Regions from separate parts of the Pantoea sp. X-Soil-TKNS-1211 genome, predicted to be linked through region 1. Evidence: predicted binding sites of a transcription regulator. Region 1 holds the regulator's gene; the other holds the start of a gene.

What was found. The regulator LexA, encoded in region 1, represses DNA repair genes until DNA is damaged. The targets are predictions, from matches to a motif close to TNCTGTATGTACATACAGNA.
Region 2: the regulator LexA is predicted to act here: its motif matches at 3,055-3,074, upstream of AC6I8W_RS09205 (metal-dependent hydrolase).

The regions. Positions count from the first base shown of each region.
Region 1 covers NZ_AP035953.1:353,863-369,850, reverse strand. Annotated here, with positions in the region: gene zur (zinc uptake transcriptional repressor Zur) at 139-660, shown strand; gene AC6I8W_RS01620 (CsbD family protein) at 730-942, opposite strand; gene dinF (MATE family efflux transporter DinF) at 1,101-2,432, opposite strand; gene lexA (transcriptional repressor LexA) at 2,525-3,139, opposite strand; gene AC6I8W_RS01605 (diacylglycerol kinase) at 3,245-3,613, opposite strand; gene plsB (glycerol-3-phosphate 1-O-acyltransferase PlsB) at 3,740-6,163, shown strand; gene ubiA (4-hydroxybenzoate octaprenyltransferase) at 6,238-7,122, opposite strand; gene ubiC (chorismate lyase) at 7,134-7,646, opposite strand; gene AC6I8W_RS01585 (prolyl oligopeptidase family serine peptidase) at 7,794-9,830, shown strand; gene psiE (phosphate-starvation-inducible protein PsiE) at 9,906-10,316, opposite strand; gene AC6I8W_RS01575 (UTRA domain-containing protein) at 10,387-11,085, opposite strand; gene AC6I8W_RS01570 (ABC transporter substrate-binding protein) at 11,311-12,372, shown strand; gene AC6I8W_RS01565 (alkaline phosphatase family protein) at 12,383-13,201, shown strand; gene AC6I8W_RS01560 (ABC transporter permease) at 13,191-14,036, shown strand; gene AC6I8W_RS01555 (ABC transporter permease) at 14,047-14,832, shown strand; gene AC6I8W_RS01550 (ABC transporter ATP-binding protein) at 14,835-15,827, shown strand; gene AC6I8W_RS01545 (Na/Pi cotransporter family protein) at 15,935-15,988, shown strand, end outside.
Region 2 covers NZ_AP035953.1:1,905,764-1,921,751, reverse strand. Annotated here, with positions in the region: gene AC6I8W_RS09225 (YniB family protein) at 1-376, opposite strand, end outside; gene hxpB (hexitol phosphatase HxpB) at 510-1,178, shown strand; gene kduI (5-dehydro-4-deoxy-D-glucuronate isomerase) at 1,344-2,180, shown strand; gene kduD (2-dehydro-3-deoxy-D-gluconate 5-dehydrogenase KduD) at 2,198-2,959, shown strand; gene AC6I8W_RS09205 (metal-dependent hydrolase) at 3,092-3,679, shown strand; gene AC6I8W_RS09200 (L-cystine transporter) at 3,834-5,225, shown strand; gene AC6I8W_RS09195 (DUF6515 family protein) at 5,430-5,795, shown strand; gene osmE (osmotically-inducible lipoprotein OsmE) at 5,852-6,187, opposite strand; gene AC6I8W_RS09185 (TetR/AcrR family transcriptional regulator) at 6,381-6,965, shown strand; gene AC6I8W_RS09180 (multidrug effflux MFS transporter) at 6,962-8,152, shown strand; gene nadE (NAD(+) synthase) at 8,270-9,097, shown strand; gene yddG (aromatic amino acid DMT transporter YddG) at 9,164-10,054, shown strand; gene cho (excinuclease Cho) at 10,117-10,977, shown strand; gene spy (ATP-independent periplasmic protein-refolding chaperone Spy) at 11,059-11,556, opposite strand; gene astE (succinylglutamate desuccinylase) at 11,877-12,872, opposite strand; gene astB (N-succinylarginine dihydrolase) at 12,920-14,248, opposite strand; gene astD (succinylglutamate-semialdehyde dehydrogenase) at 14,245-15,714, opposite strand; gene astA (arginine N-succinyltransferase) at 15,711-15,988, opposite strand, start outside.

The DNA of each region.
Region 1 (15,988 bases):
GACAGGAAGGAAAACAATTGTGCCGCTAACCTGATGAAAAAATGAAATTTTACTGATCATGTTGAGGAAAAAAAGCAATCACAGCAGCGTAAAAATTTGTGTGATAAAATAACATCACCTGCAACCTGGAGAACGCTTATGTCAAATCTGTCGCCCGACCAACTGCTCACCCAGGCAGAAACGTTATGCCTGCAACGCGGCGTACGTCTGACCTCACAACGCGCCGAAGTACTGCGTCTGATGGCCGAAAAGAATGGATCGATCAGCGCCTATGATTTGCTGGATCAGCTGCGGATCAGTGAACCCCAGGCAAAACCGCCGACGATTTATCGTGCGCTGGATTTCCTGCTGGAGCAGGGATTTATCCACCGTGTGGAATCCAATAACAGTTATGTGGTTTGCCATCATTTCAATGAACCGGCACACACCTCAGTCATGCTGGTGTGTGATCGTTGTGCTGCGGTCAGTGAAAAACACGCACATGGTGTGGAAAAGATCATTGCTGGCCTGGCTGAACAAGCAAGTTTTGCCCTACGCCACAGCGTAATTGAAGCACATGGGCTGTGTGAAAACTGTGTCGAAGTGGAAGCCTGTACGCATCACGAAAGCTGCGATCACGATCATCAGGTGGAGAGTAAAAAGCGGGGTAAAAAAGGATAGAGGGCACATCCCTGTGCCAGCCCGATCTTCACGATCGGAGGGCAGGAGCATCGTCCTTAAACGGGTCCGTTACCAGTGATAATCCTTGTTGTGACTTTCCCAGTCTTTAACTTCTCGCTCGGCCTGATCTTTTGCGTAGCCGTAGCGTTCCTGAATTTTACCCACAAGCTGATCGCGTTTACCTTCAATGACCGTCATATCGTCATCCGTCAGCTTGCCCCATTTTTCTTTCACTTTCCCTTTGAATTGTTTCCAGTTTCCGCTCACTTCGTCTTTGTTCATAACCCTTCTCCATGTCATGCAGAGTGATGGTAGTGGAATACCCAATCCCCAGTGGGTAAAACCAACATAACGCGCTACTCATTCGCGCTGATAAGGATAATTATAGTAGACAATGAATAATAGTTAGCACACTTACAGATTATTCTGTATCCAGAGTCTCATTGTTCGTGAGTCGCAAACCAACTGTCAGCACGCCAGTGGCGATGCCAAATCCACCACAGCGTTAGCCCGCGCATTGCCAGAAATACCGTCACCGCCAGCCATAACCCATGATTACCCAGCCAGGGGAGCGTCAGTAAAGACAGACCATAACCGAGCGCCGCCAACGCCATACTGTTACGCATTTCCCGGCCGCGCGTCGCACCGATAAACATGCCATCCAACAGGTAGCACCACACGCCCACTAACGGCATTACCACCTGCCACATCAGGTAGCGATCGGCCACTTCCCGTAGTTCTTCCAGCGAAGTCAGCAGCGCTACGATATGTGCGCCAAATAACGCATAGATCACCGCAAACACCAGTGCCACCAGGCCCGCCTGGCGGCAGGCTGCGTGCCAAATCAGCAATAATCGGCTGCGGTCTTTCGCTCCGACCGCTTCACCAGAACAAGCCTCTACTGCATACGCGAAACCATCCAGTGCGTAAGCGGTGAAAGTCAGGAACATCAACAGAACGGCATTGACCGCCACCACATCCGGGCCGATACGCGCGCCGAATATCGTCAGTGACGCAAAACAGATTTGGACCAGGAAAGAGCGCAACATAATGTCGCGGTTGAGGTGAAACAGGCGAGCAGCATCACCGCGCCAACTCTCCTTCAGCAAGGAGAAATCAATACCGCGCAGCTTCAATACCCGTGCCACCATCCATAATCCGACAGCAAGGGTGACGTATTCTGCCAGTGCCGTTGCCGCCGCCGCGCCCGCCACTCCCCAGCGCAGACCCAGAACAAACGCCAGATCCAACAGGATATTGACCAAATTCCCCACCACCAGCAGCACCACTGGCGCACGCGCATATTGCACGCCCAATAACCAACCGAGGATCACCAGGTTCGCCAGCGTGGCGGGAGCACTGAGCCAGCGAATCTGGATAAAGAGTTGTGCCTGCTGCTGAATCACGAGGCTCCCTCCCATTAGCACCGCGGCCAGATTGCTGACAGGCGTGCGCAGCAAAATAAATAGCACCCCGGCCACCAACGCGATTAGCAGCGGTTGGATGAGCGCCCGTGCCAGTGCCGTTTTATCGCCCGCGCCAAAAGCCTGGGCGGTTAACCCGGTCGTGCTCATACGCAGAAACAGCAGCAGCATAAAGATGAAACTGGTCGCCGTGGTGCCTACTGCCACGCCACCGAGATATATGGGGCTATCGAGATGCCCAATGACGGCGGTATCAACCACGCCCAACAGCGGAATGGTGATATTGGAGAGGATCATAGGCAGCGCCAGCCGCCAGAGTGCTTTATCAGAGGAGGAAAACAGCTGCATCAGCCCATCCCGGTTTGCTGCACAACAGTCTGGTCAGAAAATGATACTACGGCAGCGTAGGAAGGCTGCCGTAGCGGGGGGGAATTAAGGTATCAGAGCCACTCACCGTTGCGCACAATGCCAACCGCCAGCCCTTCCACCGTCAGAGACTGCTCACGGGTATCGACAACAATCGGCTGGAAGTCACTGTTTTCCGGCAGAAGTTGCACAATCGCGCCCTGCTTTTTCCAGCGTTTTACCGTCACTTCGTCGTCAATACGCGCCACCACAACCTGGCCGTTCCGCACTTCCTGCGTTTTGTGTACCGCCAACAGATCACCATCCATAATGCCGATATCTTTCATCGACATGCCGCTAACGCGTAGCAGGAAATCCGCAGTGGGTTTGAACAGGTTAGCATCGACCTGGTAGTGCGCTTCAATGTGTTCCTGCGCCAGCAAAGGTTCACCCGCAGCGACACGGCCAATCAATGGCAGCCCCTCGCTGGCTTCTTCTTCCATTAATAAGCGAATACCGCGCGAAGCGCCGGAGACGATTTCAATCACGCCTTTGCGCGCGAGTGCTTTCAGGTGTTCTTCTGCCGCATTAGGTGAGCGGAAGCCCAGTTGCGCAGCAATTTCCGCACGCGTTGGCGGCATGCCTGTCTGGTTAATATGGTCGCGAATCAGGTCATAGACCTGTTGCTGCCTGCTGGTTAATGCTTTCATCCCGCCCCCTGGTTGTTTATACAGTCGCTGTGAGTATATACAGGTATTGGCGAAATGAAAACCAAAACTGAGGGAAAAATCAGCGAGTTGATGATCTCGGAATCCTTATCGCAAATGTGACCAAAGCAGCGCGATCCAGACAAACAACGCCAGTAAGATAGCCAGTAAGACGGCAGCTGATCCCATATCTTTCGCACGGCCCGCCAGAGGATGACGCTCCTGACCAATACGGTCGACCACCGCTTCAATAGCACTGTTCAGGATTTCCACAATGACCACCAGCACCACGGAACCAATCATTAGTACGCGGGAGATGGCATCAACATCCAGCCAGCACGCCACTATAATTGCTACTAACGCGGCAATGGCTTCCTGGCGAAACGCCGCCTCATGCGACCAGGCTGCGCGCAATCCCTGCCAGGAATAACCGGCTGCTTTAACTATCCTGAGAATACCGGTGACGTTTTTTGCCATGTCGTTGAACCCTTTACTCGTTTTGACGTCAATGTCTGGGCAGCCAGAGATGGTGCAGCCACAGATCTTCGCGGCACTTTCTGGTATGCTTGCCGCGCTTTGCTAACAAGAGGCTTGAAGTTGTCTATGTCAGGTTGGCGTAAACTTTATTATAAATTATTGAATTTACCACTCTCCATTTTGGTAAAGAGTAAGGCCATTCCCGCCGATCCCGTGTCCGAGCATGGGCTGGATCCGACGCGGCCGATCCTGTATGTGCTGCCTTATGATTCCAAGGCCGATCTGCTCACGCTGCGTTCGCAGTGTCTGAAACACGATCTGCCTGATCCGCTCGCACCGCTGGAAATAGACGGCGCTTTGCTGCCGCGTCACGTGTTTATCCACGATGGACCACGCGTGTTCCCGTATTTCGTGCCGAGCATGGAGTCCGTGAAGTTGTTTCACGACTACCTCGATCTGCATCGCAGCAATCCGGAGCTGGATGTACAGATGCTGCCGGTGTCGGTGATGTTTGGCCGTGCGCCAGGACGTGAAGTTCAGGGGGAATCCACTCCTCACCTGCGTATTCTCAACGGTGTGCAGAAGTTCTTCGCCATTCTCTGGCATGGCCGCGACAGCTTTGTGCGCTTCTCGCCGACCGTTTCGCTGCGCCAGATGGCGACCGAACACGGTACGGATAAGTCAATCGCCCAAAAACTGGCGCGGGTGGCACGGATTCACTTTGCGCGTCAGCGTCTGGCTGCCATTGGCCCGAGTTTGCCTGCCCGTCAGGATCTGTTTAATAAGCTGCTGCAATCCAAAGCGATTGAAAAAGCGGTGGAAGATGAGGCACGCAGCAAAAAGATCTCACACGAGAAGGCACAACAAAACGCCGTCGAATTGATGGAAGAGATTGCCGCCGATTTCTCATATGAAGCGATTCGCGTTACCGACCGCGTCATGGGTTGGATGTGGAGTCGCCTCTATCAAGGGATCAACGTGAATGGCGGTGAACGTGTGCGTCAGCTGGCACAGGATGGACATGAGATTGTCTATGTCCCCTGCCATCGCAGTCATATGGATTACCTGCTGCTCTCTTACGTGCTCTACCACCAGGGACTGGTGCCGCCACACATCGCTGCGGGTATCAACCTGAATTTCTGGCCCGCCGGGCCGATTTTCCGTCGTCTCGGGGCGTTCTTTATTCGCCGTACGTTTAAAGGCAACAAGCTCTACTCCACCGTTTTCCGCGAATATCTGGGCGAGTTGTTCAATCGCGGCTACTCGGTTGAATACTTCGTGGAAGGCGGCCGCTCACGTACGGGGCGTTTGTTGGACCCGAAAACCGGCACCCTGTCGATGACGTTACAGGCCTTGCTGCGCGGCAGCAGCCGTCCAATCACCTTCGTGCCGATTTATATTGGCTATGAACATGTGATGGAAGTCGGCACCTACGCCAAAGAACTGCGCGGTGCCGCGAAAGAGAAAGAAGGCTTTATCCAGATGGTGCGTGGCCTGCGTAAGCTGCGTAATCTTGGTCAGGGCTATGTGAACTTCGGTGAGCCACTGCCGCTGGTAAACTATCTGAACAAACACGTACCAGAATGGCGTGAAGCGATCGATCCAATCGAACCCCAGCGTCAGGCCTGGATGACACCCGCCGTAAATGACATCGCTAACCGCCTGATGGTGCGGATTAACGATGCCGGTGCTGCCAACGCCATGAACCTGTGCGTCACCGCGCTGCTGGCTTCTCGTCAACGTTCACTGACGCGCGAACAACTGATTGAGCAACTGGAGTGCTACACCCAGCTGCTGCGCAATGTGCCCTACTCACCGGAAGCCACGGTGCCGGATCTCAGCGCTGAATCCCTGCTGGATCACGCAATGGGCATGAATAAGTTTGAGACCGAGCAGGACAATATCGGCGACATCATCATCCTGCCACGTGAGCAGGCGGTGTTGATGACCTACTATCGCAACAACATTCAACATATGTTGGTGATGCCGTCGTTGATTGCCGCGATCGTGCAGCAGCACCGTGAAATCAGTGAAGCTGAATTGTTGCGCCAGGTCGCCCTGGTCTATCCGATGCTGAAGAGTGAACTGTTCCTGCGCTGGAGCAGTAACGAGTTGCCGGAGTTGATTCAATCGCTGTGCAACGAAATGGCGCGTCAGGGTCTGATCACCCAACAAGATGGCCTGGTGCAAATGACCACCGCGCGCTATCGCACACTACAGCTACTGGCAGCAGGTATTCGTGAAACGCTGCAACGTTTTGCCATCACTTTCTCGATCCTCAGTGCCAAGCCCACCATTAACCGTGGCACCCTGGAAAAAGAGAGTCGCACGCTGGCGCAACGTCTGTCAGTACTGCACGGCATCAACGCCCCTGAGTTCTTTGATAAAGCCGTGTTCACCGCGCTGGTGCTGACGTTGCGTGATGAAGGCTATATCAGCGACGGCGGTGATGCTGAGGTGGATCGTACCCAAGCCATGTGGCAAATGTTGGCCGAGTTGGTCACCAGTGATGTGCGTCTGACCATTGAGAGCGCTGTCGCCCACGATTAAGGTACTCAATAAAAAGCCGTCACCCAGTGGATGACGGCTTTTTTGATTCAACAACCGCGTGATAAATCGCGCCGCTACAGCAAATCAATAAACGGTTGAGTATTCAACAAAATACCGATAAACAAGACCAGACCAACGTAGTTATTATTGAGAAACGCCTGGAAGCAGGGGTCGCGCTCGCGCTGGGCAATCAGCTTCTGCTGATGAACAAACAAGCCCGCCGCTAATAACAACGACCAGTAAAACGCCCCATTCAGATTCAACAACCCTCCCACCAGTACCATCAGGCCCAGCGTTACCAGTTGCAACAATCCGATGATGAGTTTGTCATAACGACCAAACAGAATCGCCGTCGACTTGACGCCAATTTTTAAATCATCGTCTCGATCCACCATGGCGTATTGCGTATCGTACGCGACTGTCCAGCACAGGTTGGCAATAAATACCAGCCAGCAAACAAGAGGTAAGGACTCACTAACTGCCGCCCAGCCCATAGGAATGGCCCAGCCAAAAGCCGCACCCAGCACCACCTGTGGCAGGTGGGTATAACGCTTCATAAAGGGATAAACCCAGGCCAGCGCCAGGCCCACTACGGACAACATAATCGTCATGCGATTCATGGTCAGCACCAGCAAAAACGCCAGCAAAGCTAAACCCACAAACAGTAACTTCGCCTCTTTCTCTGACACCAGCCCACTTGCCAGCGGACGTGCAGCAGTACGTTTGACATGCCCATCCACTTTACGGTCAGCGTAGTCATTGATGACGCAGCCCGCAGCGCGCATCACGATGACCCCCAGCACAAACACCAGCAGCACCGAGAGCGGAGGAATCGCCATGCCTGATAACCACAACGCCCATAGCGTGGGCCACAACAACAACAGTGTGCCAATCGGTTTATCAATGCGCATCAGGCGACTGTAGGCCTGTAATTTATTTATTCCCAGGGTCTTTTGCACAATCCTTATCCTTAATCCAGCGCGCGATAAAGTGGTGACGCCGGTAAAAACAGTTCAGTTAACAACAGCGGTTTGCCGGAGAGACGTAAACGCGAGCGACGTCCCCACAACGCGCCCACCTGGCCGGGGTCGATAAAATCACGTGTCAGGCTGGAGTCGGCAAACAGGTAACGCCCGAGTGGGCGCGTGCCAAGCTGCTGGAGCATCTGCTCCGGGCCGTTAAGCGTGCTTTCCGGCACCAGGGTACGGCCAGCCAGCCAGGGAACGCCATCACCACATAACAAAATTTCCCGCAGCCAGAAGCGCTGATCGGCAGGTAACAACGCGCCTTCCTCTTCCAGTTCGCTGGCGTCAACAAAGGCTTCGCGTACCAGTTGCACCGTGACGTGCTGGCAATGCTGTTCAAAGCGCCGCGTCATTGAGTCTTCCTCCATCAGCCAGTCGAGCAGTGGCGCGGAAAGTAAGGGGGAGGAAGCGGGTAGCCAGTGTAGCGCGCGCAATTGCGCCAGCGCATCCTGAGACATAAAAACTCTCCACAGAAAAAAGTGTCCCAGTGTAACGCACCACCGCCGCTGCGCGAATAACGAAGCGTTGCCGGAAATGCGTTGTAAGTTAATTCAATGTAAAACCGTTATGCTTGTTTCTGTTCACCAGGCCACCAAGGATATGACATGACATCAAGACAACATCAGGATCTGTTAAACGCACTGGAACAACCACTCAACGAACAGGCGCTCAGTTGGGTCGCCACACAAAACCGCCTTACCACCGCCCAATTCGCCCAAGGCAGCCGTTTCCAACACGCGCAGCAGGCGACGCTGCATTGGCTGAACGACAAGTCCAATATCCCGTGGGTCACCCATTATCGCGATAGCCTGTATAACTTCTGGCAGGATGAGCATCATCCACGCGGTATCTGGCGGCGTACTAACGCGGACTCTTATCAGAGCGCCGAACCCGAGTGGGAAACGGTGCTGGATCTGGATCAACTCAATCAGCAGGAAGGCAGCCACTGGAGTTTCCATGGTGCGCAGCCACTCTACCCCGACTATTCGCGCGCGCTGGTTTACCTCTCCAGCGGTGGCGATGCCTGTGAAATTCGCGAATTTGATCTGGTCAGCAAAACCTTTATCACCGATGGATTTTTTCTCCCTGTCAGCAAAAGCCGGGTGAGTTGGGTGGATGAAAACACCCTTTTACTGAGCCTCGATGCGGGTGGCGATACCTTGACCGCATCCGGCTATCCACGCAGTGTGCGCCGCTGGCAGCGCGGTACATTACCTGAGTCAGCCCCGTTAATTTACGCGGGCGAGACCAACGACCTTTCTGTCTCCGCCTGGCGCATTCACACCCCGGGTTATGAGAAAGAATTGGTGTATCGCGGGATCGATTTTTACCACCATCAAACCTGGTTACTCCGCGATCGGGATCAGCTTGAACACATCGCCATCCCGGACGATGCCACAGCCGGTTTCTTCAAAGCGTGGCTGCTGGTCACCCTGACCACCCAATGGCAGATAGGAGATGAGGTCCACCCGGCTGGCGCGCTGCTGGCGATTAACCTTGAGGATTTCCAGCAGGGAAAACGCCACTTCACCACCCTGTTTACGCCAGATGCGCACACCACGCTGAATAGCTACTCCGCCACACGCGATTACCTGTTGCTGGATAAGATCCACGATGTGGTGGAAACCGTTAGCGTGATGACGGTGACAGAGGGGCAATGGCAGCAGGTTGAAGAGATCACCCTCGCGGATGCCACCAATGTGTTCGCGCATGGGCTGGATAGTGAAAGCAACCGCTACGCGCTGATCAGTCATGGTTTTTTACAGCCGCGACGTCTGAGCTACGGTGACTTTGATCGGCAAACACGTGTTGAAGTTAAGCAGGATCCGGCCAGCTTTGATGCTTCAGGGTTTGCCGTGACGCAGCATTTTGCGATGTCACTGGATGGCACCCCTATTCCTTATTTCCAGGTTTGCGCCAAAAACCTGCCGCTAACCGGCGATCACCCGACGTTGCTCAATGGCTACGGCGGTTTTGAAGTCTCACTAACCCCCAACTATCTTGGCGCGAAAGGTACGACCTGGCTGCAACAAGGCGGTGTTTACGTCGTAGCAAACATTCGCGGTGGGGGCGAATATGGTCCACAGTGGCACCAGGCGGCGTTAAAAGAGCATCGCCACCGTGCGTATGAGGATTTCGCCGCCGTCGCCGCCGATCTTGTTGCTCGCGGCATCACTTGCCCGGCGCGTCTGGCGGCACGCGGCGGCAGCAATGGCGGATTGTTGATTGGCAATATGTTGACTGACTATCCCGAGCACTTTGGTGCGTTGGTGTGCGAAGTCCCGCTGCTGGATATGGCGAACTATCATCGTTGGCTGGCAGGGGCATCATGGATCGCCGAATATGGCGATCCGGAAAAGCCGGAAGAGTGGCAATGGCTGAAAAACTATTCCCCTTTCGACAACGTACAGGCGGATAAAACCTATCCACCGACCCTGTTTACCACCGGAACCCGTGACGATCGCGTCAGCCCGGCACACGCGCGCAAAATGGTGGCGCGCATGCAGCAACAAGGACATCAGCAGGTGTGGTTGTATGAAGAAACCGAGGCCGGACACGGCAACGCGCCTGAGAAAGGCCAGATTGCATTCAAATCGGCGTTGGTGGAAGAGTTTCTGTGGCAGATGCTGACAGGTAACTAATGGATGCGTAGCGGCGTGATAAATCGCGCGATTTCGTGCACGTTGCAGGAAAAAACCGCGCGATAAATCGCGCCGCTACTCGCGTTTCAATCGGTTGCTGTTCGCCAGCCACAACGTCACCACCAGAATCAGAATGGCAGCCGAGTAACACAGCGTATCGAACGGGTTTTTATGGTCGACGATAATCAGCCGAATAATCGCGGTGATGCCGATATAGACGAAATAGCGCAATGGGAAGTGATAGCCCGACTGAAAATACTTCACAATCAGCGCGATAAATTCGAAATAGAGAAAGTAGATCACGATCCCTTCGATCAGCAGAAATGATGATGCCTGTTCGCCGGTGCTGAACAACACATTGGCCAGATGAATGGTTTCTTTGCCAAGAAACACCACCAGAATGATCGCCAGGATCACCAATCCCAGGTTCAGCACCCATTGCAGAGCCGTGGCAATCAGTTGCCCCGCCGCTGATTTTTCAGTCATTTTTGCGCCTTAGTAAAACGAGTTATCTCTGGCGCTATCATGCGGCAGTGTGATCAAAATCACAATATAGTCAAACATCAACATCCACGCACAGCGCATCGTAACGCCAGTACTCACAGTCACAATCGATGACGCGTTTATGTTGATCGCGGTTGGTACGGGTGATCAGCAATCCGGGGGTGCCGCTGGCAACATTCAAGGCAGGCGCGGCATGCGCCGGTAATGGCCCCGGCAGGATAGTAAAACGCGCGCCGCCGTAACGAATACCATAACGGTGGTTATAGAGGTCGGTCAGGGAACGGGTGAGATCCTCGTCGAGCAGGCCCGGAAAATAGTGTGGGTTAAGATAGTGCTCCACATACAGTACCGCGCGGCCATCAATGCGGCGCAGACGGCGAATCAGGTAAACCTCGTCACCCTCGGTCAGTTGCAGTTGATGCGCCACCGATGATTGCACCGGTGCCTTGCGCGCTTCTATCACCTCGGTGCTGGCGATACGTCCCTGCTGGGCAGCCATAGCGTGGAAATGGCTGTGGTGCAGCGGGTTATACACCAACCTGGGCGGGGCCAGAAACCAGCCGCGTCGCAGTTCCCGATAAATAATACCCTGCGCCTCCAGCGATCCCAGCGCTTCACGTAAGGTGATACGCGTGGTGGAATATTGTTCGCTCAGGCTGCGTTCCGCAGGCAAGCGCCCGCTGGCGAACTCACCTGCGTCAATCCGACTGTGCAGCGCGGCTGCGATGACATCTGCCGTTTTCGACAACATCTTTAAAGCCTCATTTTGGGGCGAAGCTGCACTATGACAGTTCGATGACAATCCAATGACAACGTAAACCTGGCCTCAATGCGTTCCGAACATTTGTGTGGATCGGCTCTCAACACCACATTTTACTGCCTTAGTCATAAAACCTTCATCTGCAACAGCTAAATTGGCTCGGTTCTTGCTGGACTAGACCAAGATGTCCCTCAACTTACACCGGGAGCAACTGAGATGAAAGCGTTAATCGCCTCTGTAGTAGCCAGTGCTGTACTGCTTGCCTTACCAGCCGCACAGGCTGCCGACAACGACCTCGCCGCGCTGGAAAAAGCCGCGCGCAGCGAAGGTCAAATCAACAGCGTCGGTATGCCAGATAGCTGGGCCAACTGGAAAGATACCTGGAATGACATCAGTAGCAAATATGGCCTGAAGCACAGCGATACCGATATGTCATCGGCGCAGGAGCTGGCGAAATTTGCCGCAGAAAAAGAGAATGCCAGCGCCGATATCGGTGACGTGGGTGCCGCTTTTGGCCCGGTCGCAGTGGCGAAAGGCCTGGCGCAGCCCTATAAGCCGACGCACTGGGATCAAGTGCCGGACTGGGCAAAAGATAAAGGAGGCAACTGGATGCTGGCCTATACCGGCACTATCGCCTTCCTCGTCGACAAACAGCAGGTCAAAGATGTGCCGCACAGCTGGGCCGATCTGAAAAAAGGTAAGTATGTCGTCACTATCGGTGATGTTGGTGTGGCTGCTCAGGCTGCCAACGGTGTGCTGGCGGCTAACTATGCGCTGGGTGGTGACGAGAAGAACCTGAAGCCCGCACTGAGCTTCTTTGCTGATCTCGCCAAACAGGGTCGCCTCGGCGTGACCGATCCGGTGATTGCCAACATCGAAAAAGGCGAAATCCAGGTTGCGGTGGTGTGGGACTTTAACGGCCTGAACTACCGCGATCAGATCGACAAAAACCGCTATGAAGTGGTGATTCCGTCTGATGGTTCCGTGACCTCTGGCTACACCACCATCATCAACAAATACGCCAAACACCCGAACGCAGCCAAACTGGCGCGTGAATATATCTTCTCTGATGCCGGTCAGACCAACCTGGCAAAAGGCTACGCGCGCCCGATTCGTGCGCAATACCTGACGCTGCCAGCTGATGTGCAGGCCAAACTGTTGCCGCAATCTGAGTACAAAAATGCCCGTCCGATTAAAGACCAGGCCGCCTGGGATAAATCATCAAAAGCACTGCCGCGTCTGTGGCAGGAGAACGTGATCATCAATATGCAGCAGTAAGGAGAAGGGGATGAAAACAATCCTGGTGGTACTGGATGGGTTGAGCAATCAGGTGGCGCAGCATGCAATGGGTTACCTGTTTGCCGAATGCGCGCAGGGCAATGGCCAATATTACACCCTGACCTGTGAGCTGCCGTCGCTGTCGCGTCCGCTATATGAATGCATTCTCACCGGCATTCCGCCGGTGCGCAGCGGTATTATTCATAACGGCGTCAGCCGGTTAAGCAAAGAGCGCAGCATTTTCCATTATGCCCGCGCCGCCGGATTAACCACCGCTGCCGCGGCGTACCACTGGGTGAGTGAGCTGTATAATCAGACCCCGTTTAACGCAGCGCGCGACCGACATACGGTCGCGCCTGAGCTGCCTATTCAATATGGACACTTTTACTGGGACGACGGCTACCCGGATTCCCACCTGTTTGAAGATGCCGAAAGTCTGCGTCTGCGCCACGACCCGGATTTCCTGCTGATCCACCCGATGAATATTGACGATGCCGGGCATAAGCACAGCCTGTCATCGCCGCAGTACCGCAACCGCGCACGCATGGCCGATGGTTATCTGTCGCACTGGATGCCAGGCTGGCTGGCAGCCGGTTATCAGGTGATTGTCACCGCTGACCACGGCATGAACGACGATCGCTCACACGGCGGAATTCTGCCGGAGGAGACCAACGTGCCGCTGTTTGTATTTGGTGAGGGCTTCTCAAAGCAGCCGGAGCTGGAACCACAGCAGACTGAGCTGTGTGGCATCGTCTGCACCCTGCTCGGCGTCGAGCATGACAAGCCGGTGTGCCGTGGCCTGCTGGCGGAGCCGCGTCATGAAGGGTAAAGGCCTCGCGCTGCTGTTGTTGCTGCCGTTTGCCCTGTTCTGGGTGGCATTCCAGCTCGCCCCGTTGCTGTGGATCGCCATCAACAGCTTCTGGAGCGACATGAACGAAAGCTGGGGACTGGATAACTACAGCGATATCCTGACCTCGCCGTTCTATTTGCAGGCATTCCGTCTGTCGCTGGATATCTCGATCTGGTCGAGCATTTATGGTCTGTTAATCGCGCTGGTCGCCGGATATTCATTGCATCAGATGGGCAGCGGACGCTTTCAGCGCTTTTTGATGTCGTTTACCAATATGACCAGCAACTTCGCCGGCGTGCCGCTGGCATTTGCCTTTGTCATTTTGCTGGGACTGAATGGCTGCCTGACGTTGCTGCTGCGCCATTACAATTTGCTGGAAAGCTTCAAACTGTTCTCGCGCGACGGCATGGTGATTGTCTACACCTGGTTCCAGATCCCGCTCGGTATTCTGCTGCTCTATCCGGCCTTTGATGGCCTGCGCCAGGACTGGCAGGAATCCGCCGCATTGCTGGGTGCCAGCCGCTGGCGCTACTGGTGGCATATCGGGTTGCCGATTCTGTTTCCGGCGCTGCTCGGCACCTTTGTGATTTTGCTGGCCAACGCCCTCGGCGCTTACGCCACCATCTATGCGCTCACCACCGGCAACTTTAACGTGGTACCGGTACGTATTGCTGCCCTGGTATCGGGCGATATTTCGCTGGATCCCAATACCGGTGGCGCACTGGCGATGCTGCTGGTGCTGCTGATGGCGGTGATTACCGTGGTGCAGCAGTATCTGGTGCGCCGCAGTTATCTCAACGCCAAACCGTCCTGAGGAGCAGCCCATGTCTCGCGTCGAAAAACTCTACCATCGCCTGATTGTCTGGCTGTTGCTGGTGATTCTGGCGACTCCGCTGCTGGCAACGCTGCTGTATGCGCTCTCCTCCGACTGGAGCAACACCATTCTGCCGCAGGGCTACACGCTGAAATGGTTCTTTGAACTGTGGAGCGACAGCCGCTTCCTGTCCGCGCTCGGCCATTCGTTGCTGATTTGCTTTGGTGCGCTGCTGTTCTCGTTAGTGCTGGTGCTGCCTGCAATGTTTGTGATCGCTTACTACTTTCCTAAGCTGGACTCGGTAATGAACGTGCTGATTCTGATGCCGTTCGCCGTGCCGCCAGTGGTGTCATCGGTCGGCCTGTTGCAGCTCTACTCCTCATCACCGCTGATGCTGACCGGCACACCGTGGATTTTGATTGGCTGTTACTTCACCATCGCGCTGCCATTTATCTATCGTGCCATCTCCAACAATATGCAGGCGATTAACCTGAAAGAGTTGATTGATGCCGCCCATCTGTTGGGTGCCAGCACCTGGCAGGCGGCGTTGTTTGTAGTGCTGCCTAATCTGCGTAAAGGGGTGTTTATCGCCGTGCTGCTCTCTTTCTCTTTCCTGATAGGTGAGTTTGTATTCGCTAACCTGCTGGTCGGCACCCGCTATGAAACCTTGCAGGTTTATCTCTACAACATGCGCAACGGCAGCGGCCATTTCACCAGCGCACTGGTGATCTCCTATTTTGTTGTCGTCCTGCTGGTCACCTGGCTGGCGAATGCCCTCAATCCTGAACGAGGCTGACCATGAGTTACCTGAACGTTACACAGCTGAATAAAAGCTACGGTCCGACCACCATTTTCGAAAATATCGATTTCAGCGCCGACGAGGGTGAGTTCGTCACCCTGCTCGGCCCGAGCGGCTGTGGTAAATCGACGCTGCTGCGCTGTATCGCCGGGCTGACCTCCGTCGACAGCGGCAAAATTTTGTTGCAGGGCCAGGACATCGTGCCGCTGCCACCGCAGAAGCGCACCATCGGCATGGTGTTTCAGAGCTACGCGCTGTTCCCGAATATGACGGTGGAAAAGAACGTCGCCTTTGGCCTGAAGATGCAGAAAATGGCGGCGAGTGAGATCCAGAAACGGGTGATGGAAGCGCTGGCGCTGGTGGAACTGACCGACTTCGCCCGCCGCTATCCACATCAACTTTCCGGCGGCCAGTGCCAGCGCGTAGCGTTGGCGCGTTCACTGGTAACACGTCCACGTCTGCTGCTGCTGGATGAACCGTTGTCGGCCCTCGATGCACGAATTCGTCGCCATCTGCGCGAGCAGATCCGCAATATCCAGCAGGAGCTAAAACTCACCACCATCTTCGTCACCCACGATCAGGAAGAAGCGCTGACGCTGTCCGATCGCATCGTGTTGATGAATCGTGGAAAAATCGTACAAAACGGCAACGCCGAAGCGCTGTATACTCAACCAGCCGATCTGTTTGCCGCTGGGTTTATCGGCAACTACAACCTGCTGAGTGCCGAACAGGCAACGCAGTTGACTGGCCAGACATTCACCGGTCAGGTGGCGATTCGTCCGGAATCGATTCTGATTGGCGCGCCAGAATCGGGTATTGCGGCCACCATCCTCAGCCACAGCCTGCTGGGCAACGTGATCCGTTATCGTGTGCTAGCGCACAATGTGGAACTTTCGGTCGATGTTCTGAACCGTAGCGCGGCAGATTTACACCCCGCCGGGATGCAGATTGGGCTACAGTTAGAGATGTCGACGTTGCGCCAGGTCGCTTAAATTACAGGAAAAATTAGCAACGCAGCGCGGCGATATCTTGTACAGGTTGCGCTCTCCGTCAGGCTGGCAATCTGCTTTAAAGCCTGACGGTAAAGGAGCCTGCTTACGTGTTAACCCTGCTAAACCTGTTATCTGCCGTGGCCCTGTTGGTGTGGGGCACT
Region 2 (15,988 bases), 1.6 Mb from region 1:
CAAGAATCAGCTGGTCCTCAATGCCCTCTTTGATATGGCGTGACTGACGCCACATGCGCGCGCCAGAGGCCTGCAACGCGATACCCACGAAAATCAAAAAATAGATAATCCAGAACCCAATATTGGTGCCACCGTTAAATTCCGGAACCGGGGAGTTTTGCCAAAAAAAACTGAGAAACGGCGTGTTGAACTTCACCATATCAATCATGACATGCACAAAATCCAGCATCACCGCATCAATACCAGGTTGCTTTTCGCTGTGCTTAAACATGAAGCCTAATACGGAGATAATGGTGGATAGCAATGCCGGAATAAAAATCACCCAGCCAGCCACTCGCTTAAGGATGGCGATGCGGCCAGCCTGTTGGTAAGTCATGGTGTCTCCCTGAACGGAATAAGATTTGCCCTAAGTCTACCTGCACTGCATCTTTTTTTCCTGAAAAAAGCGCAGCATGCTGGTTGCCTGGCTTTCATGCTAAGGTAGGCCAAATTTCAAACGGAGCCGTTATATGTCTTATCGTCGCCCTGTTCTGGCCGCCATTTTTGATATGGACGGATTGTTGATCGACTCAGAACCGCTGTGGGATCGCGCCGAACTCGATATTTTTGCCACCCTGGGCGTGGATCTGACCCGCCGCCACGAATTGCCAGATACCCTGGGGTTACGCATCGATCAAACCGTACGTATGTGGTACGAAGCCCTGCCGTGGAACGGCCCGGATCAGCAGGAAGTCACACAGCGCATCATCACGCGCGCACTGGCGCTGGTGGAAGAGACACGCCCCCTGCTACCCGGCGTGGAGCAGGCACTGCAGTTATGTCGCGACCAGGGACTGAAAATCGCCCTCGCCTCCGCCTCACCGCTGCATATGCTGGAGCGGGTGCTGGAGATGTTTAACCTGCGCCACTATTTTGACCAGTTAGCTTCTGCCGAGCATCTTCCCTACAGCAAACCGCATCCACAGGTTTATCTGGATGCCGCCGCCAAGCTGGGCATCGATCCCCTCAATTGCGTCGCGCTGGAAGATTCCTTTAACGGCATGGTTGCCAGCAAAGCTGCACGCATGCGATCCATCGTGGTGCCAGCGGCGGAACATCGTGATGATGCGCGCTGGGCTTTGGCGAATGTCCGGCTGGATGACCTCACCCAGCTTGCCGCTCAACATCTACATGGCTAAGTCTCCACCAGCCCGCTCTGACAGCGGGCTTTTTTATGCAGATTTGATCATCAACACAAATAAATAAAACAACGTTTCATTTTTATTGAATTCATATCCCATCCTGCCTAAGATGCCAACAGACCCGCATCGGGACCTATTCCTTCTTATATCCAGAGGCCTGAGATGGACGTACGTCAAAGTATTCACAGCGAACACGCCAAAACCCTCGATACAGCTGCCCTGCGCCGCGAATTTCTAATCGAAAACATTTTCACCCCGGATGATTACACCCTGACCTACAGCCATATCGACCGCATCATCATCGGCGGCGTAATGCCGATAACGCAGCCGGTGACCATCGGTAGCGAAGTGGGTAAACAGCTGGGTGTGAGCTATTTTCTCGAACGCCGCGAACTGGGCGTGATCAACATCGGCGGCCCAGGGCTGATTGTGGTGGATGGTACAACCTGGGAGATTGGTCATCAGGAGGCGTTGTATGTCGGCCAGGGGGCGCAACAGGTAATTTTTCGCAGCAGCGAAGCCAATCATCCAGCGAAGTTTTATTACAACAGCGCCCCGGCGCATACCCACTACCCGGACAAAAAAATCACCCTTGAAGATGCCGTCAAAGCCACGCTGGGTGACGCCGCCACCTCTAATCGTCGCACCATCAACAAATTTATCGTGCCGGATGTGTTGCCGACCTGTCAGCTGACCATGGGCCTGACGCGCCTTGACGAGGGTAATCTGTGGAACACCATGCCCTGCCACACCCATGAACGCCGCATGGAAGTGTATTTCTATTTCGATATGGCCGAGGACAGCGCGGTGTTTCATATGATGGGGCAACCGCAGGAAACTCGTCATCTGCTGGTGCATAACGAACAGGCCGTGATTTCGCCAAGCTGGTCGATCCATGCGGGTGTCGGCACCCAGCGCTATACCTTTATCTGGGGCATGGTGGGGGAAAACCAGGTGTTTGATGACATGGACCACGTCCGCGTGAGTGCATTGCGCTAGAGCAGAAGGAGAAGATGATGATTCTGAATGCTTTTAATCTCGAAGGAAAAATCGCGCTGGTCACCGGTTGTAACACCGGACTTGGTCAGGGGATGGCAATCGGACTGGCGCAGGCGGGCTGCGATATTATTGGCGTCAATCGCGCCGGTCCTGATGATACTGCGGAAAAAGTTGCCGCACTGGGACGCCATTTCTGGCCGATTCAGGCCGATCTCACCCATCCCGCCATCGTGCCGCAGGTGGTGGAACAGGCAGTAGCACAGGCAGGACGCATTGATATTCTGGTCAATAACGCGGGAATTATTCGCCGTGAAGATGCGCTGAACTTTAGCGAAAAAGACTGGGATGATGTGATGAATATCAATAGCAAAAGCCTGTTTTTCCTCTCTCAACAGGTGGCGCGCCAATTTATAGCCCAAGGGAATGGTGGCAAGATCATTAACATTGCGTCGATGCTTTCCTTCCAGGGCGGTATCCGCGTGCCCTCCTACACCGCATCGAAAAGCGCCGTCATGGGGCTGACGCGGTTGATGGCTAATGAGTGGGCGAAGCACGGCATCAATGTCAACGCGATTGCCCCTGGCTACATGGCGACGAATAACACGCAACAAATCCGCGATGATGAGTCACGCAGTGAAGAGATCCTTGCGCGTATTCCGGCCGGACGCTGGGGCGATCCAGGCGACATGATGGGTCCCGTGGTGTTCCTCGCCTCCAGCGCATCGGATTACGTCCACGGTTATACCCTGGCGGTGGACGGTGGTTGGCTGGCTCGCTAAGCTACTCTTTTCCCGCGTCATTCTGGCGCGGGCATCCTCCTAAATTCACGCCTGGTTACAGCGTCACATATTCTCATTTACTGGATAAATCCCTATACTGGATGCATCGACAGTTTGCAGCCAGGTTTAATCATGACGGCCGAAGGCCACATCATTTTCGCCATTGCCAGTGCTATTTTTGCCAAGCGCGCGGAGCTTACGCCGGTAATGGCCAGTGCCGATTGGTGGCATCTGGTGCCCGCTGCGCTGCTGACCTGTTTGCTGCCGGATATTGATCATCCCAAGTCGGTGTTGGGACAACGGTTGAAGTGGTTATCTCAACCCATTGCGCGCGCCTTTGGCCATCGGGGTTTTACTCACAGCCTGCTGGCAGTGGCGGTGAGTTTATGGCTGTTCCAGATTAATGTGCCCACCAGTTGGCCTGTCCCCGCCGATGTGTTGCAGGGCATGACCCTGGGTTATCTCAGTCATATTGTCGCTGATATGCTGACGCCGGCGGGCGTGCCGCTGCTGTGGCCCTGCCGTTGGCGCTTCCGTTTACCTCTGCTCAATAGCCAGAAAGGCAATCAGCTGGAACGCGCCCTGTGCCTGGCGTTGGTGGGTTACGCGTTATGGTTCCCACCCGGATTGCCATCTTTTGGTGCAAACGGCTGGCCCGAACAACTGTTTAATACCCTACAAAATGGCGTGGGACGGATAATAAACAGCCAAAACGAGTAATAATCAGACAACATTCAGCATAAAGTTATAATCAATTCCATTTGGATATAAGCCTGCCCATTTATGAACTGTTAACATGCCCGGATTCCTTTCAGGAATCACCTGTATTCCGCGCCTGTACATGCAGAGGCGCGGCAAATCTCTGGAGTAGAGCATGGATTTTCCCCTGATTATTAATCTCGTGGTGTTCGCCGCACTGCTGGTGCTGCTGGCACGCATCGGTAATGAACGCTGGAGCCTGTCAAAACGCGTATTGACTGGCCTGGTGATCGGCGTGTTGTTTGGTCTGGCGCTGCAAACCATTTACGGTGAGAACAGCCCGGTGGTGAAAGCCTCCATTGGCTGGTTCAACATTGTCGGTAACGGCTATGTGCAACTGTTACAGATGATCGTCATGCCGCTGGTTTTTGCCTCGATTCTCAGCGCCGTGGCACGCCTGCACAATGCCTCTTCGCTGGGTAAAATCAGCGTACTGACCATCGGCGTGTTGCTGTTTACCACGGCGATTTCAGCGTTGGTGGGTGTGATGGTGACCGGCCTGTTTGGTTTGACGGCAGATGGCCTGGTGCAAGGTGCGCAGGAAACCGCGCGTCTGAACGCGATTCAGAGCAATTACATTGGCAAAGTAGCCGATCTGACGGTGCCCCAGTTGTTGCTCTCGTTTATTCCTAAGAACCCGTTTGCCGATCTTACCGGCGCCAACCCGACCTCAATCATTAGCGTGGTCATTTTTGCCGCGTTTCTCGGCGTGGCCGCGTTGCAGTTGCTGAAAGATGACAAAGCAAAAGGCGAACGCGTGCTGGTGGCGATCGACACCCTGCAATCCTGGGTAATGAAACTGGTGCGTTTGATCATGAAGCTCACGCCTTACGGCGTGCTGGCGTTGATGACCAAAGTGGTGGCGGGATCTAATCTCCAGGACATCATCAAGCTCGGTGGCTTTGTCGTGGCCTCTTATCTGGGTCTGGCAATCATGTTTGGCGTGCACGCCCTGCTGCTCTCTTTCAACGGCATCAACCCGCTACGTTTCTTCCGTAAAGTGTGGCCGGTAATTACCTTTGCCTTTACCAGTCGTTCCAGCGCCGCCAGTATCCCGCTGAATGTGGAAACCCAGACGCGTCGCCTTGGCGTACCAGAATCGATCGCCAGTTTCTCTGCCTCCTTTGGTGCCACCATTGGTCAGAATGGCTGTGCCGGTTTGTATCCGACCATGCTGGCGGTGATGGTTGCCCCGACGGTAGGTATCAATCCGTTTGACCCGCTGTGGATTGCCACGCTGGTGGGAATCGTGACGCTCAGCTCGGCCGGAGTGGCCGGTGTTGGTGGCGGTGCCACCTTTGCCGCCTTAATCGTGCTGCCCGCCATGGGTCTGCCGGTAACGCTGGTGGCGTTGCTGATCTCCATCGAACCGCTGATCGATATGGGCCGTACTGCGCTCAACGTCAATGGTGCGATGACCGCTGGCTCCCTCACCAGCCGCTGGCTCGGTCTGACTGACAAAAAAGTACTGGAAAGCGACGACCACGCCGAACTGGCACATCGCTAATCTTCTGCCTGAACCGTAGCAGCGCGATTTATCGCGCTGTTTTTTATCGCCGCGACGCTCCCCCCTCCTCAATCCCAGGCAATCATGGCGCTACCGTCAGGAAAGTGTTAAGCATGGTAAATAGAGGAAAAACCAGCCACTTTTCGCTTGTGTTTTAGCGTTGAAAAGCCAATCCTGCTCCCAGTCATAGCAGGAGAACTACCGATGAAAAAAGTTATCGCCTCCGTGCTGGCGTTAACCTTATTAACACCAGCCATCGCCCTTGCCCACCCTGGTCCGTGGGGACCTGGTCCTGGACCACATTGGGGTGGACCCGGTCCATTACATTTCTTACCCGATGCCGCAACTGCGGTGTTGATTGGCGGCCTGACCTATTACCTGCTGAACGGCAGCTACTACCAACGTCAGGGTGATACCTACGTTGTGGTGCAACCTCCGCAATCCGTCCCGGTCGAAGGCATGCGTGTGCTCGACTTTAACGGCAAACGTTATTACGTGCAGGATGGTCATTACTATCAGCGCGATATTAACGGCAGCTATAACGAAGTACCACGCCCCTACGGTTTATAAAACGCACATAAAAACGGCCCGTCACTGACGGGCCGTTTTTGCTATTCTGCTGCCGCTTACTGCGTCGCCTGCGGGTCAGTATCGTACTCTTTACAGCTCTGGAAGCCGTAGTTCATCACGTGACCGGTATCGTTATAGCTGACAAAGTAAGTCTGAAGCTTGCCATCACGCTCGCCCAGCACATAGGTCTGGCAGGTGCCGCGCGCATGTACCATGGTGATCTCAGTAGAGGGTGCTCCGGCAATCTGACGCACTTGGTCACGGGTCATCCCTTTTTTCACATCCTTCACCACAGGTTTCGTTACGAAGCTCTCGGCACGATCATAAGCCGTACAACCAGAGAGCGCTGCCAGCGTTAAGGCCGCAGCGATACATCCCAGCACTTTATTCATCTTGTTGTTCCTCATTACTGTGTCCATGTAACCTTAAGCCTGGAACATAAATCCAGATTAATCAATTTTATGGCGGCATATTCAGTTTGTTCCGAAGCGTCAGGATTGCGTAAAAGTGCCTGTGTTCCCGCGTCTGGCTCCGTATAATTGCCTTATGAGAATGAGCACTCTCAAAACTATTTTCAGGGCGGTTATGACCAGACAACGAGAGAACAAAGACGAACGCCACCGTCAGCGTCAGGATGAAATCATCCGCGCGGCACGTGACTGCTTTCGGCGGGAGGGCTTTCATGCGGCCAGCATGGCGCGGCTGGCTTGCGCCGCCAATCTCAGCGTGGGGCAAATCTACCGCTATTTCCCCAGTAAGGACGCCATCATTGAAGAGATGGTGAAACGGATTGTTGATGACCGTGTCGCTGCGATGCGCGATCGCGTCGACAGCGATCAGATCGCCACCACTCTTGCCTGGCGTGAAAGCCTGAACCCGGAAGATGAATTGCTGATGCTGGATGTCGCCGCCGAAGCTGGGCGCAATCCACGCGTTGCGGCGATGCTGGCAGCAGCAGACGCGCGTATGTTTAGTCATGCCCGGCAGAAAGTCCGGGCCAGCCATCCTGAATTGAATGACGAACAGGTTAACGCCTGCGTCGAAGTCCTGGCCGTGTTGTTTGATGGCACGGCCCTGCGTCGCCTGACGCCACAGAAAGCGTCAGCGGCTGCCCTACAACAGCTTTATCAGAACCTGATTTCACTCCTAATAAAGACAGAGGATAAATGACACCTGCACCTTCTAACCGCCTGGTTTATGCCATCACGCTTGGCCTGCTCGCTGCACTTGGGCCGCTCTGTATCGATCTCTACTTGCCCGCTCTGCCAGAACTGGCGCAGGACCTGCACACCGAAACCGCCACCGCACAGTTAAGCCTCACCGCGACACTGATCGGCCTCGGTGCCGGCCAGCTACTGTTCGGCCCGTTGAGCGACAAATTTGGCCGTCTGCGCCCTTTGCGGATCTCACTGCTGCTGCTGTTTGTCGCCTCAATCGGTTGTGCATGGGCGCAAGACATCAATCAACTGTTGGTGGCGCGTTTGTTTGAAGGCCTGGCGGGCGGCGGCGGCGCGGTGCTCTCGCGTGCTGTGGCGCGCGATATGTACAGCGGTTATGAACTGACGCGCTTTTTTGCTCTGCTGATGCTGGTTAACGGTCTGGCACCCATCGCCGCTCCGGTACTGGGTGGTTTTATGTTAACCGTGCTGAACTGGCGCGGCATTTTTATGGTGTTGGGGGCGGTGGCAATTTTGCTTATTCTGCTGACCCGCTGGAAACTCCATGAAACGCTGCCGGAAGAAAAACGCAATCGGGGTTCCATTTTCTCCGCCTGGGCTGCACTTGGCGAGGTATTTACCCATCGTGCCTTTATGGGATTCTGTTTAACACAGGGTTTCATGATGGCGGGGATGCTCGCTTACATCGGCGCATCACCGTTTGTCCTGCAACAGATCTACGGTCTGTCTCCGCAAGCCTTCAGTTTCTGCTTTGCCGCCAATGGTTTCGGTCTGATTATTGCTTCACAGACCAGCGCCCGCCTGTGCCGACGTTGGGGTGAATACCGGGTACTGAAAGGTGGCCTGCTGCTGGCCTTTGTCGCCTCCGCCTGTCTGCTGGTGGCGGGCATCATCGGTGCGTCGCTGCCGGTGATTCTGCTGCCCTTGTTCTTCACCATCGCCAGCAATGGTGTTATCGCTACCACCGCCTCCTCGCTGGCGATGCAGAGCCAGGGCCACCGCGCGGGCAGCGCCTCGGCGGCAATTGGCGTCACCATGTTCACCCTCGGTGCCATCAGCGTACCGCTAACTGGTCTCGGCGGTACCTCGGTGCTGAGCATGACCGGCACCATTTTTGGCTGTTTTATGTTATCGATCGTGATGTTTATCCTGCTGGCGAAGAAGCCGAAAAGCGCCTGATTTGCCAGCAAATAACCCGAACAACAAGCCATACGGCTTGTTGTTTTGGGCCAGCCGCGTTAGCTTTAGCAAATGATTCGCATTGTGCCGTCCGGCAACTGACTTGAGGAGAGGTTCATGTCACTGCAGCAGGAAATCATTGAAGCCCTTGGTGTTAAACCCGTCATCGATCCCCAGCAAGAAGTTCGTGTCAGCGTTGATTTTTTAAAGTCGTACCTGAAAACCAACCCGGGGATTAAGACCCTGGTACTCGGCATTAGCGGCGGTCAGGATTCCACGCTGACAGGCATTCTGTCACAAACCGCCATCCGTGAGTTGCGCGCAGAGACCGGTGACAACGACTACACCTTTATTGCCGTACGTCTGCCTTATGGCGTGCAGGCTGATGAGCAGGATTGTCAGGATGCGTTGGCCTTTATCCAGCCGGATCGATCGCTGGTGGTCAACATCAAAGAAGCGGTGCTGGCGAGTGAGCGCGCCCTGCAGGATGCCGGGATTGCCCTGTCGGACTATATTCGCGGTAATGAAAAAGCCCGCGAACGCATGAAAGCCCAGTACAGCATAGCTGGAATGACCAAAGGAGTGGTGGTAGGCACTGACCATGCTGCCGAAGCGGTCACCGGTTTCTTCACCAAATATGGTGATGGCGGCACTGACATCAACCCAATTTTCCGCCTCAACAAAGGCCAGGGTAAACAGTTGCTGAAACTGCTGGGCTGCCCGGAGCATCTTTACCTGAAGCACCCAACGGCTGACCTCGAAGATAATCGTCCAGGATTACAGGATGAAGTGGCTCTCGGCGTGACCTATCAGTTGATTGATGCCTATCTGGAAGGCAAAACCATTGATGCGGCGGCCGCTAAAATCATCGAAGGCTGGTATCTGAAAACCGAGCACAAACGTCGCCCGCCGATTACCGTGTTCGACGATTTCTGGAAAAAATAACCCCATCCGGCGTTTTCCATTTCGGCTCGGAAAACGCCTCTTTTTGCCTGGTCTGAATACTTTTTTATGCCTGCACATTTACCGCGCGCGACACTGTTTGGCCTGAGCGCGATTTTACTCTGGAGCACCACCGTTGGCCTGTTGCGCAGCGTGAGTGAAGCCTTTGGCGCCACTGGTGGCGCGGCGTTGATTTATACCACTACGGCGTTATTGCTGTGCCTGACGCGTGGCCTGCCTGATTTCCGCCAGATGCCGACGCGCTACTTGTGGGGCGGCGGTCTGCTGTTTGTCGGCTATGAAATCTGTCTCGCGCTGGCGATTGGTCTGGCGCAGGATCGAGCGCAGTCGCTGGAGCTGGGGATGATCAATTACCTGTGGCCCTGTCTGACCATCGTGTTTGCTATTCCAATCAACCAACAACGTTTCCGTCTCTGGCTATGGCCGGGATTGCTGTTGTCGCTGGCGGGAATTGTCTGGGTGCTACAGAGCCGGGGCGGCAGTTCATGGTCGCAGCTCGGACATAATCTGCTGAGTAACCCGCTGGCGTATGGACTGGCGTTTATCGCCGCTTTTGCCTGGGGGCTGTACAACAACGTGACGCGCCGTTATGCCAACGGCAAAAGTGGCGTCAATCTGTTCTTTATCATCACGGCGCTGGCGTTGTGGAGCAAATTCGCCATTACCGAACAGGTCAGCTCGCTGCATTTCAGCCTGATCCCGGCGCTGGAGGTGTTGTTTATGGGCGTCTCCACCGCAGTGGCCTATTCAGCGTGGAACCACGGTATTCAACACGGCAATCTAACGTTACTGGCAACGGCATCTTACTTTACGCCAGTGCTGTCGGCGTTGCTGGCTTCGCTCTGGCTCGGGCTAACCCCGTCCCTGATCTTCTGGCAAGGCGTGCTGATGATCACCCTCGGTTCGTTGATTTGCTGGCTGGCGACCCGCCGCCTGTAACGGGTGGCGAGAAAATCGCCACCCTGATATACTGGATGGACAACCAGTAAGCGGAGTCCTCCTTGGTCAGACGAGCCACAAGTTACCGCCTTGAATTTGATGCGGCAGCCATTTACCAATATCCCGAACATCTGCGCCAGTGGCTGGAAGGTTTACCGAATCAGCCCGGCGTGTATGTTTTCCACGGCGAAAGCGAAAACCTGCCGTTGTATATCGGCAAAAGCGTTAACCTGCGCAGCCGTGTGATGTCCCATTTCCGCACCCCCGACGAAGCCAGCATGCTGCGCCAGGCAAGGCGCGTCAGTTGGATCCCCACCGCGGGCGATCTTGGCGCGCAGTTACTGGAAGCGCAGATGATTAAAACTCAACAGCCGTTGTTCAATAAGCGCCTGCGTAAAAACCGCCAGCTCTGCTCAATCCAGCTTAACGACACCGCACCGCAAGTGGTTTACGCCCGCGATCTCGATTTCTCCAGCACCGCCAATCTGTATGGCCTGTTTCGTAGCCGCCATGCCGCGCTGGAGAAGCTGAAAGGCATCGCCGATGAACAGCGCCTGTGCCACGGTTTGCTGGGGCTGGAGAACCTGCGCAGCGGCCGAGGGTGTTTCCGTGCCGCACTTAACCGCTGTGCCGGTGCCTGCTGCGGCAACGAGTCGCCAGAGGCGCATCAACAGCGCTTGCAGCAGGCACTGGAGGCGTTACGGGTGGTGTGCTGGCCGTGGCCCGGCGCGGTAGGGATGGTGGAACGTGGCGCGACCATGACGCAAATCCACGTGATCGATCATTGGTTCTGGCTGGGTTCGGTGAGTAACGAAGCAGAAGCGCGCCAGCTGCAACGGATACCCCAAGGTTTTGATCACGATGGTTATAAAATTCTCTGTCGTCCGCTGTTGTCGGGCGAGTTCCCGTTGATCGCGCTATAAAAGCAAAACCGCCGACGCTGCCCAAAGCATCGGATGCGATGGACAACGTCGGCGGTCTCAAACCCTCATGCTATCAGCGGATTATTCGCCATCAGCCGGTGGTGGCGGCATCTTACCATCGTGCGGGCGTTTCTCTGTCAGACGTTTCTCAAAGTTCGCGTTGAACTGCTTTTTCTGCTCCGGCGTCAACACGTTATAGAGTTTGTTCTGCGTTTCCATCATCGCCACAGCACGTTCTTTGGCATTGGCGGTCATTTTTTCCGCCTGTGCTTCTGCTTTCGCCCGGTCGAAGGTGTCAGAGGCAATCAGCGCGTGGTTAGCGCGACGCTCTTCCAGCGACGGACGTTGAAAGTCTTTGTGGCTTTCACGCATGATGTCATGCATCTGTTTTTTCTGCGCGTCGGTCAGGTTCAGACCTTTGAACATCATGTCCATACCACCATGACGCATCGGCGGCTTATGCATGGATTTCTCGCTGCCAGCTGGCGGAGGCGTCAGGTTGTCTGCCGCAGCATGGACGATATTGGCAGCACCGAGAGCCATCGCGGTAGCCAGGAAGAGGGAAGTCAGTTTACGCATAATATTGTCCTTACTTTTCAGTTTCATGACGACAGCCTGTGTCGCGTCTTCGGAAACAAGCATACGACGCTGAACGTCAACTACTCAGAGGCTGAGTAAAGCCCTGAAAGCATAAAAGACAGATATCAGGCGATCATGGAGAGAATAAGAAGAAACACGTGAGGAATTGCAAAAGAGTATGACGAATAAGGCAAAAAACGCAGGAATTAAGGAGGAGTGTAACGGTATTGTCGGCGTAGCGAAAGGATAATTCGCACAACCGTCCCCTTGTCGCGGCGTAATTTATCGCGCGATGGAGACACGCGCGATAAATCGCGTCGCTACAACGTCAGAGCCTGAGTTTGCTCGTTCTCTTCCACCAGCATCAACCCGGCACGCAATCCCGGTGCGACATTTGGATTGGGGAACAAAACATACTCGCGCGCCTGTTGTACGTAGTAACGGGTATCCCCCTCCTCCGCCAACAACGTCCCCTGCGGGAAAGCGGTAAAGTTGAGCGTACCAGGTCCCATATGCAGCACAAACTCTTCACCGTGGCGGGTGATTTGCTGGGCCACGTGATAACGTCGTGGCGCAGTTTGCACCTCCGGCAGTGCTTCGCCATACAGTAACGCGGCCAATGCCTGCTGTGCTGCGCTGAACTGGGTAAGATCGTTCTCCCCAAACGGCAGCGCCTTGCCCAGCTCCAGCGTACAACTGGCGGCGGCATAATGCTCACAACTGAAATGAGTAAAAGTGCCACCGGGTGAACGGTGGAAAACCAGCGCTTCCAGCCCGGCGGCGGCCAGCCAGTGCATAAAATCCTCTGGCCACGGACGTTGATTGAGTGGCATCACACCAAAACGTGTGTGATACGAACCGCGAATAGCGGTATGTAAATCGAGATGCCAGCGGGTTTCTGTTGTCAGGCAGGTATGCCAGAACGTTTCCAGCGCCTGCTCCAGCCGCAGCGCACGCCGCGCCTCCGGCACATCAGACACCTGCTGCCAACGTCCGCCAAACAGACGATTGATATCGTATTGCTGATAACGTTTGCCGCTGCGCATTGCCTGCGGATTCCCCAGCAGCACCAGCAGCCGCACTGCCAGCGGTTTTTCGCCGCGTAGCAAGGACGTCAGTAGCAGGTTAAGGATCTCTACCGGCGCGGTTTCATTACCGTGGATACCCGCAGACAGCACCAACGCCTGCGACGTTGGGGTATGCGGGGTCAGGGACAGAATGCCCTCATCCAGCCACTGCCAGCTGAGGTGGGCGTTTTGCCCGTGACGCTCCAGCGGCACCCGGCCAGACAATGTTTGCTGTAAAAAATCCTGCATTCTTTCTCCTTACGTAAAACAAGGGGCGACACATGCGCCCCCAAGCGTTAGCGCTGAAATGCGTAGACAGAACCTAAGTCTAGCAGCTGTGTCAGCTCATCTAACGCAGTACGCCCTTCACGTAGCAATTGTGGATCGGCCAAATCCGCCTGGGTTAAGCGATCGCGATAATGGCGATCGACCCAATCATTCAGGACACCGAACAGGCGGTCGTTCATCAATACCGCCGGATTCAGCGCCTGACGCTCCGCTTCCGTCAGTACCACACGTAGCCGTAAACAGGCCGGGCCACCGCCGTTGTACATACTTTCGCGCAGGTCAAACACCTTCAGTTCCCGAATCGGCCCACCGCTCTCCACCAGTTCAGTCAGATAACGCCATACGCCGCTATGCTGGCGTGACTCCTCCGGCAAGACCAGCAACATGCCGCCGTCAGCACGTTGTAGCAGCTGGCTGTTAAACAGGTAAGTATTGACCGCATCGGCCACTGACACTTTATTGCGCGGCACTTCAATCGCGCAGAAACCGGGGATCCGCGCCTGCAAATCGGCCAGCAACTGAGGCTGATTGACAAAGGCGTCCTCATGACAGAAGAACACCTGCTGGTTACTCACCGCGATAACATCGTTATGGAACACGCCCTGATCGATAACCGTCGGATTCTGCTGGGCATACACTGTCCGTGCATGATGCAGCTGATGCAGACGCGCCACCGCCTCACTGGCTTCCCGCGTCTGGCGTGCCGGATAGCGTAGCGGTTCTGCACCTTGTGACTTCCCGTCGCGGCCATAGACAAACAGTTGTACCCCGGTGTCACTATAATCCGCGCCGAAACGATTATGGTTAGCCGCCCCTTCATCACCAAACAGCGCCACCTGCGGCAACGCATCATGGACGCTGAAATGTTGCGGATCGCGGAAGATGGCACGCAGCAAATCGGCGGTTTCCGGTGCTTCAATCGCGCGATGGAATTTGTTGTTAAGGTTAGCCACAGTAAAATGCACGCGACCATCGGCACTGTCGGCAGACGGAGAGACAGTAGCGGCATTCGCTACCCACATTGCCGAGGCGGAACTGGCCGCTGACAACAGTTGCGGTGCTTGTTTCGCCGCCTGCGCCAGCACCTGTTCATCGCTGCCGCTGAAACCCAACTGGCGCAGTAACGGCAGATTGGGACGTTCATGCGGTGGGATCACTCCCTGCACATAGCCCATATCCGCCAGCGCTTTCATCTTCAGCAACCCCTGCTTCGCCGCGAGACGCGGATTCGACGGCTGCAACTGGTTACGTGTCGATGCTTCATTACCGAAAGATAATCCGGCGTAATGGTGCGTTAGCCCCACCAAGCCGTCGAAGTTGGCTTCAAAGGCTTTCATTCAGATGCTCCCGCCGCAGAGAAGTCGAGACCTGGTGACAGCGTGCCCGGCAGATCAAGGCTGGGGCTTTCCAGCGAGGCCATCGGCCACGCACAGTAATCCGCCGCATACCAGGCGCTGGCACGGTGGTTGCCGGAGGCACCAATGCCACCGAAGGGTGCGGAGCTGGCCGCGCCGGTCAGCGGTTTGTTCCAGTTAACGATACCGGCGCGCGCTTCCAGCAGCAGTTGATCAAATTGCGCACGATCAGGGGAAATCAAGCCACAGGAAAGACCGTAGCGCGTCTGATTTGCCAGACGAATCGCCTGCTCAAAGTTGTCATAACGCACCACTTGCAACAGCGGGCCGAACACTTCTTCATCCGGCAATGACCGCACGTCGGTCATATCGATGATACCCGGCGTGATGATGGCGCTGTCGCGATCGGGCCAGTGCATTCCCAGCAACACTTTGCCTCCGAGATCCACGCGCTTTTGCCAGGCGGCATAAATCTGTCCGGCAGCGGCCGGGGAAATCACGCTGCCCATAAAAGGTTGCGGCTCAGCATTCCAGGCGGCAGGTTGCAAGCGGGTGCTTACCTCAACCAGACGTTGCAGAAAGGCATCGCCTGCTGCACCACGTTTCACCAGTAGACGGCGGGCGCAGGTGCAGCGTTGCCCGGCGGTGATAAACGCCGACTGAATAGCGATATGCACCGCACCATCGATATCCGCCGGATTCTCGACGATCAAGGCGTTATTGCCGCCCATCTCTAATGCCAGCATTTTTTCCGGCTGCCCGGCAAACTGCCGATGCAGGTGATAACCGGTTGCCGCACTGCCGGTAAACAGCAGGCCATCAATCTGACTCTCCGCCGCCAGTGCCTGGCCGGTATCGCGTCCTCCCTGCACCAGGCCAAGCACTCCGGCAGGGATGCCCGCTTTTTGCCACAGCTGCACGGTTTTTTCCGCCGTCATCGGTGTCAGTTCACTGGGTTTGAAGACCACGCAGTTGCCAGCCAACAAGGCAGGCACGATATGGCCATTCGGCAGATGACCGGGAAAGTTATAGGGGCCAAACACCGCCAACACGCCGTGTGGACGATGACGCAGCGAGCTTTCCCCTTCTGCCGTTTCACCGGTGCGGCTGTGGTAAGCCTTTATTGAGATAGCGATTTTGTTGATCATCGCCTGCACTTCCGTCAGCGTTTCCCAGCGTGGTTTGCCGGTTTCACGGGCGATGGTCTCAGCCAGTTCATTTTTATGTGCTTCCAGCTGTCGGCCAAAGGCTTCCACCAGCGCCTGGCGCTCAGCCAAGGGTTTACGCGCCCAGTGAGGAAACGCAGCGCGTGCCGCTTCACATGCCGCTGCGACCTGAGAGGGTGACGCGGACTTGCCCTGCCACAGGGTGTCCCCGCTGACCGGATTGAGTTTGCTGAACGCTTCAGCGCCGCCGGTCAGCCATTGGCCGTTAATAAAATGCGTCATGCTTTTTTCTCCTCGCGACCCAGTGTGACCACACGCAGGTTGTCGCCATATACACAGCACAGCGCATCACGCTGACTGTCGTTGAGACGCACGCGGCCGGAAGCGATATCTACCGGCAGCAACGCCACGCGAAACTGTTGATAATCCAGATTAGCGACCAGGCACAGCGGCCACTCTTCGCTGGCTTCACCGGCCACCGCCGTTAGCAGCTGACTTTTACGAATGGCGCGGATGCGGTCGATTTCACACTCCAGCGTCGGGCCGCCGTCGAAAA